Regions from separate parts of the Candidatus Pantoea communis genome, predicted to be linked through region 2. Evidence: predicted binding sites of a transcription regulator. Region 2 holds the regulator's gene; the other holds the start of a gene.
What was found. The regulator PhoB, encoded in region 2, activates phosphate uptake and scavenging genes when phosphate is short. The targets are predictions, from matches to a motif close to CTGTCATAAAACTGNCNNAT.
Positions count from the first base shown of each region.

Region 1: the regulator PhoB is predicted to act here: its motif matches at 4,057-4,076, upstream of opgB (phosphatidylglycerol--membrane-oligosaccharide glycerophosphotransferase).

Region 1 covers NZ_VWXC01000021.1:41,039-51,412, reverse strand. The annotation lists gene F3J37_RS22395 (GNAT family N-acetyltransferase) at 47-751, shown strand; gene F3J37_RS22390 (hypothetical protein) at 784-1,485, opposite strand; gene opgB (phosphatidylglycerol--membrane-oligosaccharide glycerophosphotransferase) at 1,685-3,976, opposite strand; gene F3J37_RS22380 (tautomerase family protein) at 4,189-4,578, opposite strand; gene F3J37_RS22375 (LysR family transcriptional regulator) at 4,699-5,622, shown strand; gene F3J37_RS22370 (glycosyltransferase family 32 protein) at 5,596-6,609, opposite strand; gene F3J37_RS22365 (YncE family protein) at 7,026-7,976, shown strand; gene F3J37_RS22360 (histidine phosphatase family protein) at 8,047-8,601, opposite strand; gene F3J37_RS22355 (MFS transporter) at 9,182-10,374, shown strand, end outside.
Region 2 covers NZ_VWXC01000008.1:114,080-124,453, forward strand. The annotation lists gene F3J37_RS12570 (AAA family ATPase) at 1-494, opposite strand, end outside; gene sbcD (exonuclease subunit SbcD) at 491-1,702, opposite strand; gene phoB (phosphate response regulator transcription factor PhoB) at 1,900-2,589, shown strand; gene phoR (phosphate regulon sensor histidine kinase PhoR) at 2,605-3,915, shown strand; gene F3J37_RS12590 (PstS family phosphate ABC transporter substrate-binding protein) at 4,008-4,928, shown strand; gene F3J37_RS12595 (cobalamin-independent methionine synthase II family protein) at 5,102-6,205, shown strand; gene brnQ (branched-chain amino acid transporter carrier protein BrnQ) at 6,608-7,927, shown strand; gene proY (proline-specific permease ProY) at 7,995-9,350, shown strand; gene F3J37_RS12610 (acyltransferase family protein) at 9,478-10,374, opposite strand, start outside.

The DNA.
Region 1 (10,374 bases), on a different contig from region 2:
ACTGGCACGCTGTGCAACAGGTATTCTCTGACAAAGGAATTGAGCGATGACGCAATACACTAACCAGTACGGACAACCGGTAGGCGCACCTTTGCCAGAGTGGCAATCGCGCAGTTGGCCCGCTTATGAGACCTTTACCGGCCACTACTGCCGACTGGAACCACTCAGTGCTGAACGCCATGGGCGCGAACTCTATGCTGCCTATGCGCAGGCCAGCGACGGGCGTGACTGGACCTATATGTTTGCTGAGCCTTTCACCGATGAGGATGCTTATCTGGCCTATGCCAGCAAGATCGAGCAGGGTCGCGATCCGATGCATTTCGCGGTGATTGACCTGCAGACTCAGCGTGCCGTCGGAACGTTGGCGCTGATGCGCATCGATACCACGCACGGTTCAATCGAAATCGGGCATGTGGCTTTTTCGCCGCTGCTCAAGCAAACCCGTATGGCAACGGAAGCGCACTATTTGTTGATGCGCTACGCACTGGAGCAATTGGGTTATCGTCGCTACGAATGGAAGTGCGATAGCTGCAACCAGCCTTCACGCCAGGCAGCATTGCGGTTAGGTTTCCAATTTGAAGGCACTTTTCGTCAGGCAATCGTGTACAAAGGCCGCAGCCGTGACACCTGCTGGTTCTCCATTATTGATGGAGAGTGGCCGCAGTTGAAACAGGCCTTTGAGCGCTGGCTGGCAGCAGACAATTTCAATGAGGATGGAACGCAGCGCGCAAAGTTGCAGGCGCAGCGTTAATAGCATGTTGACAGCCGGGCGGGATACCCGGCTCAGTTGCTTAACAGATATTTGGTGGTAAACGCGATCATTGTGGTGGCGATAGTGAACATTATGCGTCTCATCCAGACATTGTCTTGTTTTAGCTCGGTAAAACCAATCTGCATGCGTTGATCTAATTCGTTAAATTTAGCATCGTGCTGGCTGAGTTTTTCATCGATTTTCTCAAACCGCTGGTCGATCTTTTCAAACTTTTCATCTATTTTTTCAAATTTTGCATCGATCTTTTCAAATCTTTCATCAATCTTTTCAAATTTTGCATCGATTTTGTCAAATCTTTCATCAATCTTTTCAAATTTTGCATCGATCTTTTCAAATCTTTCATCAATCTTTTCAAATTTTGCATCGATCTTTTCAAATCTTTCATCGATCTTTGCAAATTTCACATCGATTTTGTCGAATCTTTCATCGATCTTTTCAAATTTCACATCGATTTTGTCAAACCTTGCATCGATTTTGTCAAATCGCTGATTGACCTCCGTTTCGAACTTGTCGACACGCCCTTCAAGAGAATCAATGCGCTGATTAGTCGCTCTTTGTTCTCGTACTAAGATTTCCGTTGCTTGCGACAAGTCGAATTTGGTTAAGGCATTTTCTTGCTGCATGTCAGCAAAAATATCCACCATGACTTCGGCCTGCTTGTCCGCAACGCCCGCGTCCTGCAAGGCTTTATAGGCTTTATGAGTGTTAAGCATTGTCAATATCATCCTTATTTCCTCTGGTGTCGTTCCATGAAGAAGCAAGCGTATCCAGAGGGTGATAGTTTCTCAATGTGACAATATGGATTTTGCGCGCTACCTCGGAAAAAATCAATGTTTACAATGAGTAACGTGAATGGCTAATAAAAAGGCCTGCGCACAGGCAGGCCTTGGTTTGTGAAAGAAATAGTTCGCGTTACGGCTGTGGAATTATTTTTATCTCTACCATACCGATACCCAATTTACGCGGGTCCTGGCCCGTGATGTTGCCATCGTTGGAGGGCTGGGGCTCCGGCGGTGCGATAACCAAATTGTGGCTGCCGTTGGGGTTACTGAAGTGCAGCGTGGTGGTAGAGAATTCATCACCGAGATTCAGTCTCTGCTCCTCATCACCGACGCGCACCGGGATGGGCCGATGCGCATTAGGGCCATAGGCGCGTGCGGTGATCACTAGATCAAAACGGGCGGGCAACGGATCGACATATTCGATGTTCACTTCCGGTGCCAGATTGGCATTCGACCATCTTCCCCAGCTCTCGGGCCGTGAAATCCCGGTGAAACCTTTCACGCCAGTGGGGGCGCCAGGCACCGTCAGCAGGAAGCTGTCGGCGTTATAGCGAATCGCATTATCTTCCACGCGAATCTGCTGCTCGTTAAGTTGATAAGTCGCGGCACTCACCTCGACTTTCGGGAATTGCGCTTTGCCCTTCCACTGCGGTTTATCGATGCGCGTTACCGTCGGTTTTGCGCCCATCTGGCCCATGGCGACACAGAGATCGGTAGAGAGGGCCAAATCAGGCTGCCATAAGCGGCCCATCTTGAAGCAGTGATCGACCCAGACGAATTTATCCGAGGCGGTAAAGTCCGCGAGCTGGTAGCGCAGTGGAGCAGAATATTCGCCTTCTGGCAGTGGCTCGACGCGATCCTGCCCGACGCGGAACAGAATCGGCAATTTGAAGGTTGATCCCGAGAAGCTGAAGGTGTTTTTGGGCTGATCGATGGTGAAGACATCCATCTTACTGGGGAATTTCCACAGCTGAATGATATCGGCTTTCCATGCCGTCACCTTCTGCGCCATGTCTTCAAACTGAGCCGATAAAGATGTTGAAGAGAGGCCGCTGCGGCCGAGTCCAATTGCCTTATCACCACCCAGAATATCCAGCACCGTGGCACCGTTATCCAGGGTGCTGCGTTTACCATCCAGCACTTCCGCCTGTGGCTCGTCACCACGAATCACCATAAACAGATCGCGGCGCGGCTGCTTAATCAGATACTGATGCGCAGTGTTATTCATGGCCAGATGATCCGAACTGACCACGATGATGGTGTTTTTAAACCATGGCGACGCTTTGATACGCGCAATCAAACGTGCGACATGCTCTTGTGAGCATGCCACAGCGCTGAAGGATTGATTGGGTTTTCCATCGTAGCTGTAACTTTTACGCTGACAGCTGCGCGAGATAAAGCCGTCAGGATGATGGGTGTCCACCGTCAGGGTAAATAAGGCAAACCGCTTTTGCTGACGTGAAAGTTCTTCATACTTCTCAAACACTTCGTCCATCACCGTGTCATCGTAAAAACCCCAGTTGTTGCGGTAGCCAGGATCGGCAACCCGGCTCTTTAACTCTTCTGAACCATACATATGTGCGGGCGAAAAGCCGTGTGACAGCAGGAAGGTGTCCTTGCCCGCAAAGCGTAAATCCGCGCCCTGAATAAACCAGTTTTCATAACCGGAGTTCTTCAGGATATCGCCGAGGCAAATATTCTGTGGGTAGAAGCTGGAAAGCGAGGCCGAGGCGTTGCCATCAAAAGGCGCAAACAGGGGAATACCGCATTGCGAAGCTACCATCCCCGCGATGGTGTAATCGGTGCCTGGCAACTGTTCGGTTTCACTGAAATCGATGCTCTGGTCTTTTTCGCGACTCAGTTCCGGCGCGAGTCCGGGGAAAGCATCTTGATCAAAATAGGTGCGTTCAAGGCTCTCACCGTAGATGTACACCAGGTTAAGTTTGGGTTCGGGAATGGTTTTATTGGGCGTCTTATAATAGTTATCGAAATCAGAGTCGGCCAGACGTGAGTGCGAGGCAATAAGATCTTTCACCTGACGAAAAGCAGGTGTGGTTTGCACCGAACCTGCAGCGCAGGCGATAGCCAGTAAACTCCAGCCTAAATGATGCGGCCGTCTACGGCGGCGTAGCAGCCAGGAAAGCAGGCAAAACAGCAAAAACAGGCCAATGATTAATCCAATGGCGGGCACCACATATTTACTGACGCCGGCACCTGTCAGGCTGTTGGTCAGGGTATACAGCACCGCATCGGTGATGCCATCGCCGGTAAAATAGTTGCTGGCAAACAGCGTGGCATTGAGCACGATAAACAGCGTGAGCAGCACTAAGATCAGGATAAACCAGAATTTATTTCGCCCGGCTTTACAGGAGTAAACGGCGATTGCCGCTAAAAAGAGTACAACCGAAACCAACTCGGACAAGGTTTGATCCTCACATAAATTAGTGACGCCATCCCTGCGCCCTCGGCCCTCTTTGGGGGTTATGCGTCAATTTATATGGGCTGTCACAGTGCTGCAACATAACCACACAGAATTGTGCGGCGGGTTCCGATCCGTTTAAGGCAGGTTTAGATTGACTATGGTTTGACCTGGCAGCAACGCACGCGTCGCTGCCAGAGAGGGGCGAGGAGGGATCAGAGCTTGCCAGTCAGATACTGCGCTTCGCCGTCGGCAAAGCTCCAGTCGCCTTTGCTGTTAGTGATAAAACTGATCATCAGATCGTTGCCCTGCACGCCACAATTTTCCTGCAACTCGCGCGCTAACTCTGCCATGAATAGCGTTTTCTGTTCTTCGCTTCTTGGGCTGGTGTACACGCGTACCATCACCAGGTTATCGGTCCGCTCGAAACCCAGTCCGGTATCCTGAAACACCATTTGATAGCGTTTATTCTCATGAACAATCTGATAGCGATCCCGCGCGGGTACTTTGAACGCGGTTAATACCGCGCGGTGCGCGGCATCAAGCAAGGTACGAATTTCTGATTCAGAACGGCCCTGAATCACATCAAAAGTCAGTAACGGCATAAATAAACCCTCGTTTTTGCTCACAAGATAAGAGTAGGATGTGGCTTTATGCTGCCGCTTGCTGCAGGAAAGAAAAAGCGCGCTGGTTGAAATGATTATTTATTATTTTGAACAATCCATATGAAAGAAATCAAAACTGATGCGCTCTGGGTGCATTTGCACTGGCTAACGGTGCTGGCTGAACTGGGCAGTTTTACTCGTGCAGCTGAACGATTAGATGTCAGCAAAGCGGCCATGAGCCAAAAGATTAAAGAGTTGGAAGAGATGGCGGGGGTGTCACTGGTGCAGCGCACCACGCGCAGCGTGCGTCTGACCTCGGCGGGCGAGAAGCTGGTGGATGAGTTGCGCGATCCTTTCGCGCGCATCGCCCAAAGCTTTTTCAGCGTGCGTGATGAGGCCGGGCCAGTTCGCGGCCTGGTGCGTGTCAGCGCGCCGGTGGCGTTTGCACGTCAGCAGCTGGTGCCGATTATCGGTGATTTTTTGCGAGAGTATCCGCAGGTGCGGCTGCAGTTGGATGTTACCGATCGCTTAGTGTCGTTAGGCAGTGAAGGATTTGATCTCGCCATCCGCCACAGCCAGACATTGCCCGAAACCCATGTGGCGTTGCCGCTGTGTGAGACGCGCGCGCTGTTAGTGGCCTCGCCGGCTTATCTGGCGCAAAACGGTGTGCCTCAGGTGCCAGAATCGTTGCAGCAACATAACTGCCTCTACTACCCGCGTGGTCTGGAATCGCCACAATGGCGTTTCCGCCCGGTGAGTGGCGGCAGTGAATCCGTGCAGGTGAAAATTCAGGGTAATTTTGCCACCAATAACAGCGAATCAATCCGCGATGCCGCGTTGCAAGGGCTGGGCATTGCCATGCTGCCCGATTTCAGCGCCGCGGCGGCGCTGGCAGCAGGCACGTTGCAACAGGTTCTGCCGCAGTGGCAAACCGTGGATGCTTTTGCCGATCGGCTGTGGGTGGTGCGCCCGTATGCGGCACAGGTGCCACGGGCGGTGACCACCTTTATCCACTGGCTACGCGCGCGCTTTGTTGATGGGTGAAGCCAACGCCATCGCCGCATGCGGCTGCATCATCTCACCCAGCAGGCTGCTGCGGTTGTAATTGCCTAAACGCAGGTTGAAGTCGAGGTGCATCTGTTCGTTACCGCTGAGCTTAATCACCGGTGGTGGCGTCATAGGACGCTGGTTGAACAGGATGGCATGTGCAAACGCCTCGCTTTTCCAGCCGCTCAAACGCTGATAATAGTAAGCGTTGGCTTCACATTTGCGCAGATAGAGATTCACCCGACGATATTCCCGCATCGCCGCCTGTTGTGCCAGTGAACCCAACTGCTGCTGAGGTTGATCAATTTTCTGAGTCAGGAGTGAAAAGTCATCGCGCTTGTTGAGCTCGTTGAAATAATTCTGCTCACCCAGATGTTTGATGGGGGCGTATTGCTTCTGCCATTCACGAATAAACGGGTTATTCGGAGCCGCCGCCAGAAACCAGTTTTCAATCACTGGCGCCAGATAATTGACGGTGGAGTTTTCACGATAATAACCAATCACATCCATGCAGCGCTCTTGATGAGCACGATGTACCCATGAGAGATCTTCAAATAACAGCGTGCTGCAATCAATGGCAATACCGCCGTAGCGCAACAGCAGTTCCAGACGAATGACTTCGCTTTTTTGCTGTTCGCTTAATAATGTTGAGGTGAAAATAAAATCAGGTAAAACTTCTTTTACCGTTAATCGATTGAGCAAATAGATATCGTGATCAGGATTATCTTTGCGCAGCTTTTGAATATTTAACATCATGGATTTCGGTAAATATTCATTATCCCAATACATCCACACTTTTTTCGGTATTTCTGGCAGCGACTTTTCGCCAGAAAACAACACGATATTGTCCTCTTCGCTAGGATCGTACTCCGGCGCGCAGAGCGCAGTATGCTGTTTTTTCTGCAGTAATGTCTGGCTGGTAAAAGCGATTCTTTTCCAGTTCTGCCAGAGCGCGAGCGCTGGCTGGAGACGTTTTTTATTCATGGTGCACCTGATTATTGTGATTATGGTGGCAAGGATTCCCTGATGCTGGCAGCTTATGCGCTCTTATGTTTCCTCACGGCTGTGTGTAAAAAGTACGCACATCAGCTTAATAAAGCATTCTGGCCTTAGAGGCTATGACTTTTTTTTTCTTTCAGATAAAACGGAAAATGAAGGATCCGTTAAGGGTAAAATTTCCCGGAAATAATTGAATGGCCGACTGATTTTATAATTAATCATCATTAGGACTATTCCTAATAAAATAACTTGGCCTTGGCGCTGGCTGCGGCTTAGATAAAAAATCCCCGCATTCAAATGGTTTAAAGCGGCTACATTTTTCGCTGGCCTGGCAGGGATTTGCCCCTTCCTGATGCAGGTTAACTACGCTTAGACGAGGTGGTTAACACAAAGGAGGCACTATGCAGCCACACAACCGTGGGTTACTGGCGGTCGATAAGCAGGGGAATCGGGTTCTGTTTCTCGATCCCGACACCTTTGCCGTGCAACAGGAGCTGAATGCGTTTCCGCCGCGTCCGCATGAGCTACTGATGTTGCCTGAGCAAGAGAAAGCCTATGTGCCGATCTATGGTGATGGCATTCATGGAGACAATCCCCACCCCGGTCACAAAGTGGCGGTGATCGATCTACGCAAACGCCAGATCAGCGGTTTTATCGACTTATCTCCGTTGCAGTCGCCCCACAGTGGCCAATTGGGCCGCGATGGCAAAGTCTACCTCTGCTGTGAAAACAGTGCGGCCGTGGCAGTCATCGATCCCTTTACCGATAGGGTGGAAAAAATGATTAAGCTGCCATCGCACAATGCGCATCGTCTGACGCTCTCACCCAGCGGGCGTAAATTGTTCACAGAGAACGAAGAAGACGCCAGCATCACGGTGGTGGATCTGTGCGAGGCAGAAGGGCGCATCATTGACAACATTCTGCTGCCGGGGCCGATCTCCGGTATCGCGGCCTCGCCGAAGCATCCTTATCTGGTCGCTAGCGCGGCCGACGCGCCGTTACTGTATGTGGTCGATCGCCAAAGCCATCGTATTCGCCAGCGCATTAAACTCACGGCCCATCAACAGCCCTGCCAGGTGGTACGTTTTAGCGCCAACGGTGAGCGATTGGTAGCAATTGGCGATCAGGAGCCGCTCATCACACTGTTTGATGATTTACTCAATCCGTTGGGGGATGTTCCGGTCGGCAACAAACCGATGGATGGCTGTTTTAGTGCTGATAATCGAACACTGCTGATTGCCAATGAAGGCGATGGAACATTGAGCGTGATTGATTTGCTGCAAATGAAAGTGGTAGCGACCCCGAACGCCGGAAAAGGCTGTGAGGTGCTGAGTTACTTCCAGTTGAACTGACGGCGGGGCATCTCCTTGTGGCAACGTTCGTCAGGCACCTGATCGCGACGTTTGATTGGACGTAACAGGGTTAAATAAACGGGCGATGGTAAATCGCGCTGCTCCAGTGGCGACTGCTGGCATGTTTTTCCGCCTGCCAGCCGCGTTTACGCAATTCCCGGGCGATCATTTTGTTCATGATGCCGTGCCCCACCAGTAACACCGTTCCCTGTTTTGATAACGTGACCAACTTATCTGCCGCCTGACGCGCCCGTGCTCGGGCATGAGTCAACGATTCCACATGCCCGGCGTAACCGCATAACCATAACAGTCGCAAAAGAGCGAGCCAAACGGTCAGCGGCAGGTGCAGGCGTTCGAACGGCAGCAGCGGAATGGCCACTTCACTGAAAACCTCATCCACCTCATGCGGTTGCAGGCCGAGACGCGTGAGCGATGAACGCGCGCGGGGTAGCGGGCTGGAGGCGATCACGCGGGCCATTCGAGCGATGGCCATACTGCGTGGCGGCGGCGAGTCGCAAATGTCGGCCAGGTCATAGCCTTCACACCAGTCGGCCAGCGCTCGCGCAGTAAAGCGCCCGCTGACCGGATGGTCAGGTTTACCGTGTCGCATGAGGATGATGGTCATAGGCGCCCTGTGTGATTTTTACCCAGTGTAATGCAGGTGATAGCTGAACCGCACTGGCGAAAGGGTTTTAAGATTAATTCGCAATTGTCATTAAAGCTTAACTGATTTGTGCGAAAAAAAGCGCGATGAAGGATCAGCCACAACTCAGCTAATGATAAGCAACGCTCGTTAATTGCCTTGAGGTTAATGCGCTGCTGTTGGTTTGAATGAGCTGTAATGTTATGAATTAACGCCATTTTTGCTTTCTAATCCCGAGCTATAGTGAAGATAAATTAATTATTTTCACTTTTATCACTTGATTTATCTACGCGCGTAGATAGACTGTGTCCACAGTGATAACTCACGGTGCCAGAGACAAAGTTGGCCTTGAGATGACGTGGTTACATTTGCCTTACTAATGCGATCGATGAAAAAACATCGACGAGAACAGGCGAATGAGTGAATTCCAACACCAGGGAGTTCTTTTGACTTTCATCCAGGTTTGCCTACTGAACGTCTTCACCGGGGAGTTCCGCTTGTTGCAAGGGAACCGTCCCACGGAAGGGCGTTTGCTGTTTTCACCTATTTCAGGGAAAAGGTCATGACGGTACATCAGTCCGTTTCGCAACAAACTTCACTGAGCACCTCTTCAGCTGCTGACATGCGGCTGGAAACCTCTTCTGGCCGCAAAGATTTCTGGCGCGCCACCTTCTCTTGCTGGCTCGGCACGGCAATGGAGTATGCGGATTTCGCACTCTATGGCCTGGCAGCAGGCATCATCTTTGGCGATGTGTTTTTCCCCAATGCCACACCCGCTATGGCGCTGCTCTCCAGCTTTGCCACCTGGTCCGTCGGGTTTATTGCACGTCCAATTGGTGCGCTGCTGTTTGGCTGGATCGGTGACCGCAAAGGTCGCAAGACCGTGATGATCGCCACCATCATCCTGATGGGCGCATCGACAACCTTGATTGGTCTCATCCCTTCTTACGCCACGATCGGCGTCTGGGCACCCGCTTGTCTGGTGCTGTTGCGCTTTACCCAAGGGTTGGGCGCCGGTGCGGAACTGTCTGGTGGCACCGTGATGCTGGGCGAATATGCCCCGGTTGCGCGTCGCGGTCTGGTCTCTTCCGTGATTGCCCTCGGCTCGAATAGTGGCACGCTGATCGCTTCGCTGGTGTGGCTTGCCGTGATTCAGATGGATAAACAAACCTTGCTGGATTGGGGATGGCGTATTCCGTTCCTCAGTAGCGTGCTGATTGCCGTGGTCGCGTTATGGCTGCGTCGCCATCTGCGTGAAACCCCGGTGTTTGAGCGCCAGCAGGCGCAACTGCAGGCAGAGCGTAGCGCCACATTGCAGCATGCCGCCGCCGAGGTTGATACCCGCAGTTTCTGGCAGCGCAGCCGTGCGTTCTGGACGATGGTCGGCTTACGTATCGGCGAAAACGGTCCTTCCTATCTGGCGCAGGGCTTTATCGTCGGTTATGTTGCGAAAGTGCTAATGCTCGATAAGTCGGTGCCAACGACGGCGGTGTTTATTGCCTCGCTGCTGGGTTTCCTGATTATTCCGTTTGCCGGTTGGATGTCTGACCGCTTTGGCCGCCGTATCACCTATCGTGGTTTCTGTCTGCTGCTGATGATTTACGCCTGGCCGGCATTCAGCCTGATGGACAGCCGTGACCCGGCGATTGTGATCCCGGTGATGGTCGTGGGCATGGCGCTGGCTTCCCTCGGTATTTTTGGGGTGCAGGCCGCGTGGGGTGTGGAAATGTTTGGTGTCAAACACCGTTACACCAA
Region 2 (10,374 bases):
CTGGCGTTGAGGAAGGCAGCGAACTGGCCTTGCGACAGCATCATTGAACGGGTGAAACGGTCAAAATCGAGGCCAGAAAGGGTTTCGATGAGCTTGAGTTTGTCACCCACCTTATCGGCCACAATCTGGTTATCCGCCACGCGCGCCAGCTCGACACGCGGTGCCTGCAATTTGCCATCCGCCTGGCCGCGTGCGCGGTTCTGGCTCCAGAAGGCGCGCCAGGCTTCGCCTTTGATCTCAAATTCCACTTCTGCCAGACATTCGGCGGTGTCGCGGGTGATCAGTTCGTTTTGTGTTTGCGACAGCACGCCAAGGCGCGGCGTCTGGTGATAGAGCGCCAGGCAGATAGCATCCAGCAGTGTGGTTTTCCCCGCGCCGGTCGCGCCGGTAATGGCAAACAATCCGTTGCTGGCAAAGGGTTCACGGCGGAAATCGATAAACCATTCACCGCGCAGCGCATTGAGGTTTTTAAAGCGTAACGTCAGGATTTTCATGCAGACGGGTTCTCCAGCGCGGCGAGGGTGGTGCGGAACAGTTGCGTGAGTTGCTCGGCTTGTTCGGCATCTAACTGATCTTCCTGCGCCAGACGGCGGGCGAACACTTCTTCGACTTTCAATTCGCTTAGCGTTTCATTATCCATGCGTGCCAGGCTGCGCTGACGCTGTTCGCGGCTGCGGCGTACCAGCAGCACTTCCACCGGTAGGGCTTCGGTCAGTTGCTCAACACGGCGCTGCAAATCGCTGAGATATTCTTGCGTGGTGATTTCAATATCGAGCCAGACGGGCTGCTCGCGATCTCCCTCGCTAAATTCGCCCAGCTGTTGTTCGATCTCCGCCATTGAGCCTTTCAACATCTGCATCGGCTGGAACTGCGGGATCGGGAGGGGAGTGACGCTATCCAGCTGAGCGCTGAACTCCAGCAGGAACACGCTCTTTTCGCGGCCCAGTTCGTCAAAACTGAGCGGAATCGGTGAGCCGCTGTAGCGAATATGTTCGCTATCGGCAATGCGCTGGGCACGGTGAATATGGCCAAGGGCAATGTAATCCGCGGCGGGAAACGCCTGCGCCGGGAAGGCATCCAGCGTGCCGATATAGATATCGCGCACCGAGTCGCTTTTCGTCACACCAACGGTGGTGAGATGACCGGTGGCAATGATGGGAAGTGCGCGATCTGCCCGCTCGGCCAGCGCTGCGGCATAACACTGCTGATAATGCTGCTCAATCGCTTCCAGCAGTGATATCTGCTTCTCGCGCCCGGATTGCCCCGCCTGGCTGCGCAAAATATCGCGCGGACGTAAATAGGGAATCGCGCACAGTAACGCGCCCGGCGTGCCATCGCGTTGATGCAGCGTCAGCACCTGCTGTTCGCCTTGTGGCGTGGCGCTGGTGATCACTCGCGTACTTAAACAGGCGAGTAACTCGCGTGATTCATTCAGGGTCGCGACGGAATCATGGTTGCCCGCCAGCACAATCAGCTCACAGTGCGTCGGCTGTAGCGCCACCACGAAGCGGTTAAACATTTCACGCGCATAGCTCGGTGGCGAACCGGTATCAAACAGGTCTCCCGCGATGATTAAGGCATCCACCTGATGCTGGGTAATCTGTGCCAGCAGCCAGTCCAGGAAGGCCTGATGCTCGGCCGCCCGGCTTTTGCTGTAAAAGAACTGACCGAGATGCCAATCCGCGGTGTGAATGATGCGCATGAATACTCCCTGCTTCGTTAAGCGAAGGCGAATTATAACCTCTTCAGATCGCAAAGAAAAAAAAGCGATAATCGTTGTCACATTTCTGTTTTTTAACTATTTATCATAGGTCGGGTTTTTCATAAAAGTGTCATAAAACTGACGCATAATGGCGCCGCAAATCCCAGTGACCTATTGTCACAAAAGCAGGAGTTATAATGGCTAAGCGCATTTTGGTTGTGGAAGACGAAGCTCCCATCCGTGAAATGTTATGTTTCGTGCTGGAACAGAATGATTACCAGCCTATTGAGGCAGAAGACTATGACAGCGCGATTGGTAAGCTGATCGAACCCTGGCCTGATTTAATTCTGCTGGATTGGATGTTGCCTGGCGGCAGCGGTATTCAGTTTATTAAACATTTGAAACGTGAAGCCATGACGCGCGACATCCCGGTGATGATGCTGACGGCACGCGGTGAAGAAGAGGATCGCGTACGCGGTCTGGAAGTCGGCGCCGATGACTACATCACTAAGCCTTTCTCACCGAAAGAGCTGATGGCACGTATCAAAGCGGTGATGCGCCGTATTTCACCGATGGCGGTGGAAGAGGTGATTGAGATGCAGGGCCTGAGCCTGGATCCTTCCTCACATCGCGTGATGTCGGAAAGTACCCCGCTGGAAATGGGGCCCACCGAATATAAATTACTGCACTTCTTTATGACGCACCCGGAGCGTGTTTACAGCCGCGAACAGCTGCTGAACCATGTATGGGGCACCAACGTCTACGTGGAAGATCGTACCGTTGATGTGCATATCCGTCGTTTACGTAAAGCACTGGAAGTATCTGGCCACGATCGCATGGTTCAAACCGTACGCGGAACAGGGTATCGTTTCTCTGCCCGCTACTAAACGGAGTCTTTTACCGTGCTGGAACGACTCTCCTGGAAGAGATTATTGACTGAGCTGGCGCTGGTCTGTTTGCCCGCGCTGGTGCTTGGTCTGTTGTTCGGTTATCTGCCCTGGCTACTGCTGATCGCGGTGTCGGGTGTGATGTTTTGGCACTTTAGAAATCTGATGCGTCTGTCGCACTGGCTGTGGGTCGATCGTTCCATGACGCCGCCCGCCGGTCGCGGTAGCTGGGAGCCCTTGTTCTACGGCTTGTACCAGATGCAACTGCGTAATCGCCGTCGACGTCGCGAGCTGGGTAACCTGATTAAGCGCTTTCGTAGCGGCGCGGAATCCCTGCCGGATGCAGTGATCCTGACCACCGAAGAGGGCACCATTTTCTGGTGCAACGGGCTGGCACAACAGCATCTCGGGCTGCGCTGGCCGGAAGATAATGGCCAGAACATCCTCAACTTGCTGCGCTATCCTGAGTTTTCCCGCTATATTCGCCAACGCGATTTTGACAAGCCGCTGACGCTGGTGCTGAACAATCAACATCATATGGAATTCCGTGTGATGCCCTATAGCGAAGGGCAGTGGTTGATGGTGGCGCGCGATGTCACCCAAATGCACCAGCTGGAAGGGGCGCGGCGTAACTTCTTTGCCAACGTCAGTCATGAACTGCGTACGCCGTTAACGGTGCTGCAGGGCTATCTGGAGATGATGGACGATGCGACGATGAACGAGCGCACGCGCGGCAAGGCGTTGCATACCATGCAGGAGCAAACGCGCCGCATGGATAGCCTGGTGAAACAGCTGCTGACTTTGTCACGTATCGAGGCCGCACCGGCTATCGATCTCAAAGAGACGGTGGATGTTCCGGGCATGCTGCAACTGTTGCAGCGCGAGGCGGAAACGCTGAGCCAGGGTCGGCACAGCATTCATTTCCGCACCGATCCGCACCTCAAAGTCTTCGGTAATGATGAACAGCTGCGCAGCGCCATTTCCAATCTGGTGTACAACGCGGTGAATCACACGCCGGAAGGGACGCGCCTCGATATTAGCTGGCTGCGTAACAAAGAGGGCGCGGAGTTCAAAGTGTGCGATAACGGACCGGGGATCAGCGAGGAGCATTTGCCGCGCCTCACCGAGCGTTTCTATCGGGTGGATAAAGCCCGATCGCGCGCCACCGGGGGCAGTGGCTTAGGGTTGGCGATCGTTAAGCATGCATTGAGCCACCATAATGCACGGCTGGAAATCACCAGTATTCCGCATCAGGAAACCTGTTTTAGTTTCGTGCTGCCGCCACGTTTGATTGTGGCGAAGAGCGTGCACAGTAAGGTCAGTTAAGCACGATGAAGTGGCGCAATTGATTGCGTGATGAATCGCGGCGCGACAGAATGTGCAGTTCAATGTTCCTGACCTGATTTGCGGAAGACCTGATGAGATCGCTGTTGCTGTTCACGTTGCTGCTGTGCTCTACGCTGGCACAAAGCCAACAAACCATGCTCACCGGCAATTTGAGCAGCGTCGGTTCCGACACCCTCGGCTATCTGATGACCTTATGGGGCGAGGATTTCAGCCGCCAGTCACCGGGCGTTAACGTTCAGGTACAGGCGGCTGGATCCTCAACCGCACCCACCGCGCTGGCGGCAGGCGCTGCCCAGCTCGGGGCGATGAGCCGCCCGATGCAAATTGATGAACGCCAACTGTTTACCACGCGCTACGGCTATCCCCCGCTGGCGGTGCCGGTGGCGATGGATGCGCTGGTGGTGGTGGTCAATCAGGACAACCCGCTAACGCGTATCGATCAACCGCAACTCGATGCCCTTTTCTCTGTCACTCGTCTGTGTGGTGCACACTCGGTGCCGCAGCACTGGGGCGATCTTGGCCTCAACCAGGGAGATTGGGCGCGACGCAGCATTCAGCGTTTTGGCCGTAATTCGGCATCAGGTACCTGGGGCTTCTTCAAACAGCAGGCGCTGTGTAAAGGGGATTTCCGCTCGGACGTCGCGGAGTTTCCCGGCTCGGCGGCGGTGGTGCAGGCCGTCGCGGCAACACCCAACAGCATTGGTTATGCCAGTTTTGGTTTTCACTTAAGCGGCGTGAAGATGGTGCCCATCGTCACTGCCAGCGGCGATAGCGTGATGCCGGACGCCGAAACCATTCGCAGCGGCCGCTATCCGTGGTCGCGTCCGCTCTATATTTACGTCAATAAAGCGCCGGGCAAACCGCTGCCGCCGCTGGTGAATGCGTTCCTGCATCAGGTGTTATCACCTGAAGGGCAGCGCCGGGTAACTGAAGCCGGTTATTTGCCACTTTCCGAAAGCCAGATGGCCCAGGCACGTGCCGCCATTGAGTAAAATGGAAGAACGAACATCCGATCATGAATTTTATTCATGTCACCTGAATTTTCTTCCATTGCCCAATTTGTTTCAGCATGTCACTCTTTCTGGACATATAGCCATCCAGATGGCTATAAATAACCAGATGAAATTATACCCTGACGCAATTATGCGTTTAGCCAGGAGTGAACATGCCACAACAACAACCGTTCCGTGCCGATACCGTCGGCAGTTTTCTGCGTCCTGCGGCGATCAAGCAAGCGCGCGTGCAGTTTGCCAATGGCGAGATCACGGCTGAGCAGCTGCGTCAGGTAGAAGATAAAGAAATCCGCCATGTGGTCGAGCAGCAACGCGCTAACGGCCTGCAAGTGGTCACCGACGGCGAGTTCCGTCGCGCCTGGTGGCACTTTGACTTCTTTGGCGATCTGCAAGGCGTTGAGCTATTTGAAGCGGAGCAGGGCATCCAGTTCAACGGCGTGCAAACCAAAGCGCACGGCGTGAAAGTTACCGGCAAGGTGGCCTTTAATCCACATCACCCGATGCTGGATCACTTCCGCTTCCTGAAAAGCATTGCGGGCGACGCCGTGGCGAAAATGACCATCCCAAGCCCAAGCGTGCTGCACTTCCGTGGTGGCCGTAAAGTGATCGATGCCACCGTCTATCCCGATCTGAAAGAGTACTTTGCTGACCTGGCGCAGACATACAAAGATGCGATCGCGGCTTTCTACGCGGCGGGCTGCCGTTTTCTGCAGCTGGATGACACTGTTTGGGCTTACCTGTGCTCTTCGGATCAGCAGCAGCAGATCCGTGAGCGCGGTGAAGATCCGCAGGAACTGGCGCGTATTTACGCTGAGGTGCTGAACAAAGCGCTGGAAGATAAACCGGCTGACCTGACCATTGGTCTGCATGTGTGCCGCGGCAACTTCCGCTCAACCTGGATTTCCGAAGGCGGCTATGAGCCGGTGGCCGAGATTCTGTTTGGTCAGGTGAATATCGATGCTTACTTCCTCGAATATGACAACGAGCGTTCCGGTGGTTTTGAGCCGCTGCGCTTTATCAAACCCGGCCATCAGCAAGTGGTATTGGGTCTGATCACGACTAAGAACGGTGAACTGGAAGATCCGGAGCAGGTGAAAGCGCGCCTGCAGGAAGCTTCTCAGTTTGTGAGCCTGAACCAGATTTGCCTCAGCCCACAATGTGGCTTTGCCTCGACAGAAGAGGGCAACAGCCTGACGGAAGCGCAGCAGTGGCAGAAGATTCGTCTGGTGGTCGATATCGCCAATCAGGTGTGGTGATGCTGTAAACTTGTGCAAACAGGCGCGTAAATCGCGCCTTTTGTGCATTTAAGAGCCCGGTTTTGCGAGGAGATCTCCCGTGATGCGGAAACTTTAAGCAAATCATCTGAGGTGTTTTCACGCTATTCCCCGCTGATACACTGCTTTGTGTCACTTTATTGTTATATCCTTCTGGTTTTCCGATCCCGTATTGCCTTTCTTCGCTATAAACGTTTTAATTTGCGCCGTTGTCGATTTATCCCTCTGCGAACAGAAGAAAAGTAGATTAAATCACCTGCGCTTTAACGATTAGGCCCGCATAACGCTCTGAACTCATCAGATAAGCCTTTGTTTTTGTGCATGCAGAGGACAACACGCACTCAACTTCCACCGCAACATCAGCTACAGGCAGTACAGAAGTTTATGACACATCGTTTAACCTCCAAGGATATCCTGGCGCTGGGCTTCATGACGTTTGCCCTGTTCGTAGGCGCAGGAAACATTATCTTTCCACCGATGGTGGGGATTCAGTCTGGCGAACACGTCTGGGTTGCCGCTTTCGGCTTTCTGATTACGGCCGTTGGCTTGCCGGTGATGACCGTTATCGCCCTGGCGCGCGTGGGCGGCGGCATTGATGCCCTCAGCTCGCCAATTGGTAAAGCCGCAGGTCTGCTGCTGGCAACGGTTTGCTATCTGGCAGTGGGCCCACTGTTCGCCACGCCGCGTACGGCGACCGTGTCGTTTGAAGTGGGGATTGCTCCGCTGACCGGTGATGGCGCGCTGCCGCTGTTTATCTACAGCCTGATTTATTTTGCGCTGGTGATTGGCATTTCCCTGTATCCTGGCAAATTGCTGGACACTGTCGGCCACTTCCTCGCTCCGCTGAAAATCGTGGCGCTGACCATTCTCGGTCTGGCAGCACTGCTGTGGCCGGCCGGTGGTATCGCGCCTGCTACGGCTGATTACCAGCGTGCGGCCTTCTCCAGCGGCTTCGTTAACGGCTATCTGACGATGGATACGCTGGGTGCGCTGGTGTTTGGTATTGTTATCGTCAATGCGGCACGTTCTCGCGGCGTTGAAGATGCGAAACTGCTGACCCGTTACACCATGCTGGCGGGCGTGATTGCCGGTGTTGGCTTGACGCTGGTTTACCTGAGCCTGTTCAAACTCGGTTCTGGCAGTGCTGGCCTGGTTGATCAGAATGCCAATGGTGCAGCGATTCTGCATGCGTATGTGCAGCAGACCTTTGGCGGCATGGGCAGCTTCTTCCTGGCAGCACTGATCTTCGTGGCCTGCATGGTGACGGCGGTTGGCCTGACCTGCGCCTGTGCGGAATTCTTTGCGCAATACCTGCCGTTGTCGTATAAGACGCTGGTGTTTATTCTGGGTCTGTTCTCCATGGTGGTGTCGAATCTCGGCCTGAGCCACCTGATTCAGATCTCCATTCCGGTGCTGACGGCGATTTATCCACCGTGCATCGTGCTGGTGGTGCTGAGCTTCACCCTGAAATGGTGGAATAAGAGCACGCGTATTATCGCGCCAACCATGCTGGTGAGTCTGCTGTTTGGCATCGTTGATGCCATCAAAACCACCAATTTTAAAGATGTGCTGCCGCTGTTTAGCCAGCATCTGCCACTGGCCGATCAGGGACTCTCCTGGTTGCCGCCATCGCTGGTGATGCTGGTGATTGCCGCGGTGGTCGATCGGGCAAAAGGACGCGAACAGGTCGCTGCCCACTCGTAATCGACATTGCTGTTAATTTCAACCACGGGCTTGCCCGTGGTTTTTTCATTTACAAGGTATTGATGTTATGCAAGAAACCAACAAGCTCAAACGCGGACTGAGCACGCGCCACATCCGTTTTATGGCGCTGGGATCGGCAATCGGTACCGGGCTGTTTTACGGCTCGGCGGATGCGATCAAAATGGCAGGCCCCAGCGTGCTGCTGGCGTACATCATCGGCGGTGCGGTGGCGTACATCATCATGCGTGCCTTGGGTGAGATGTCAGTGAATAACCCGCAGGCCAGCTCGTTTTCGCGCTACGCGCAGGACTATCTGGGGCCGTTAGCAGGTTACATCACCGGCTGGACCTACTGTTTTGAAATCCTGATTGTGGCGATTGCCGACGTGACGGCTTTTGGTATCTACATGGGCGTGTGGTTCCCGGAAGTACCGCACTGGATTTGGGTGCTGTCGGTGGTGCTGATTATCGGTGCCATTAACCTGATGAGCGTGAAGGTGTTTGGTGAAGTCGAGTTCTGGTTCTCCTTCTTCAAAGTCGCCACCATTATCATCATGATCATCGCCGGTTTTGGCATGATTTTCTGGGGCATCGGCAACGGCGGTCAGCCTACGGGTATCCATAACCTGTGGACCAACGGCGGCTTCTTCGCTCACGGCATTGTCGGCATGCTGCTGTCACTGCAAATGGTGATGTTTGCCTATGGCGGCATTGAAATTATCGGTATCACCGCCGGTGAAGCGGAAGAGCCTGAGAAGTCGATTCCGCGCGCCATCAACTCGGTTCCGCTGCGCATTCTGGTGTTCTATGTCGGCACGCTGTTTGTCATCATGTCGATCTATCCGTGGAACCAGGTTGGCACCTCCGGCAGTCCTTTTGTGCTGACTTTCCAGCATCTGGGCATTGCAGCGGCGGCATCGATTCTTAACTTTGTGGTATTGACGGCGTCACTGTCGGCGATCAACAGCGATGTGTTTGGCGTCGGGCGTATGTTGCACGGCATGGCGCAGCAGGGCCATGCGCCGAAGATGTTCCAGAAGGTCTCGGATCGCGGAATTCCGTGGGTCACTGTGCTGGTGATGATGGTGGCGATGCTTATCGCCGTGTATCTCAACTACCTGATGCCGGAAAAAGTGTTCCTGGTGATCGCCTCGCTGGCGACCTTCGCCACGGTGTGGGTGTGGATCATGATTCTGCTGTCGCAAATCGCGTTTCGCCGCAAAATTGGCAAAGAGCAGGCGGGTAAATTGCAATTCGCCTTGCCTGGTGGCAGCAAAACTGCCTGGTTTGGCGTGGCTTTCCTGATGTTTATCATTGCCTTGATCGGTTATTTCCCTGACACGCGCGTGTCGCTGTATGTTGGCTTCGCGTGGATTGTGCTGCTGTTGCTGGCCTGGCCGCTGGCGAAAAAGCGGAAAGCCTGATCATTCTGATGCGCATCACGGGTGGAATGTTTGCCCGTTAAGCGTGGAAGGATAGGTTGTGTTCAGGGCGGGAGAGATTCCCGCCCTGAGCTTTTAAGTATGATGAAAAGCGCAGGACGAAGCACGACTACCAGTTGCTACCCAACGCAATCTCTCCGCCCGCCGGGCTCAGGTGATTGTCATCATAATAGAGCGGCAATCCTCCGCTGGTGATCAAACAACCCTGCTCATTACACAGATTCTCTCGCAGCGATAACACGCGTACGCCTTGTTGCTTATAGCGCTGCAATAATTTCTCCACGGCCTCTTCCGGGAACTGGAACAATCTGGTGCGCTCAGAGAGCAGCGGCGGAGCTTCCCACTTGCTCAGCCAGGCGCTCAGTTCGCGACGAATCGGAATGTTACGGTTATTGCTGTAGCGCAGCGGGTCAACGTCCACTGAAGGCGCATCCTCTATTACCGTGACCTTTTTGCCCGCCTTAGTCAGCTGAGCCACCACGCGATCCATACCCGCTTGCAGCGCCTCAAGATTACTCTTTTCAGGATGATCGGTTTCGCGGAAACCGGCACCTGGCAACAGGCTCATACCCGATGCCCAATAGGCGCTGATTACCACTTCGTCCACCTTGTCGCTCAGCACCATCTTCAGCACTTCCTGATTAAAGGTGATGCATTGTTGCGCATGATGTGGCATTTGGCTCACCACGCGTGTGGCACCAATCAGGAACGGACAGGAGGCTTTGGTGAGTTGATACAGCGGTTTATGCTGACGTTGTGCATAGCCCGACACCGAAGCACGCAGTGCGGCAGCGTGACTGTCGCCAATTAAGGCGATACCGGGGCGATCGGTGTTTGGATGACACTCCTCATGCCCGGAGGGCAGGTTTGCCCCGTAATCAAGCAAGCACGGATTACGCTGCGCCGAAATTTTCCAGCTGTCCGCATTCACGACGAGTTCACTAACCCGCGATTTCATGCCCCCGGTTTGCCACAACAGCAGCATCGCACCCGCCGCAATCAGGGA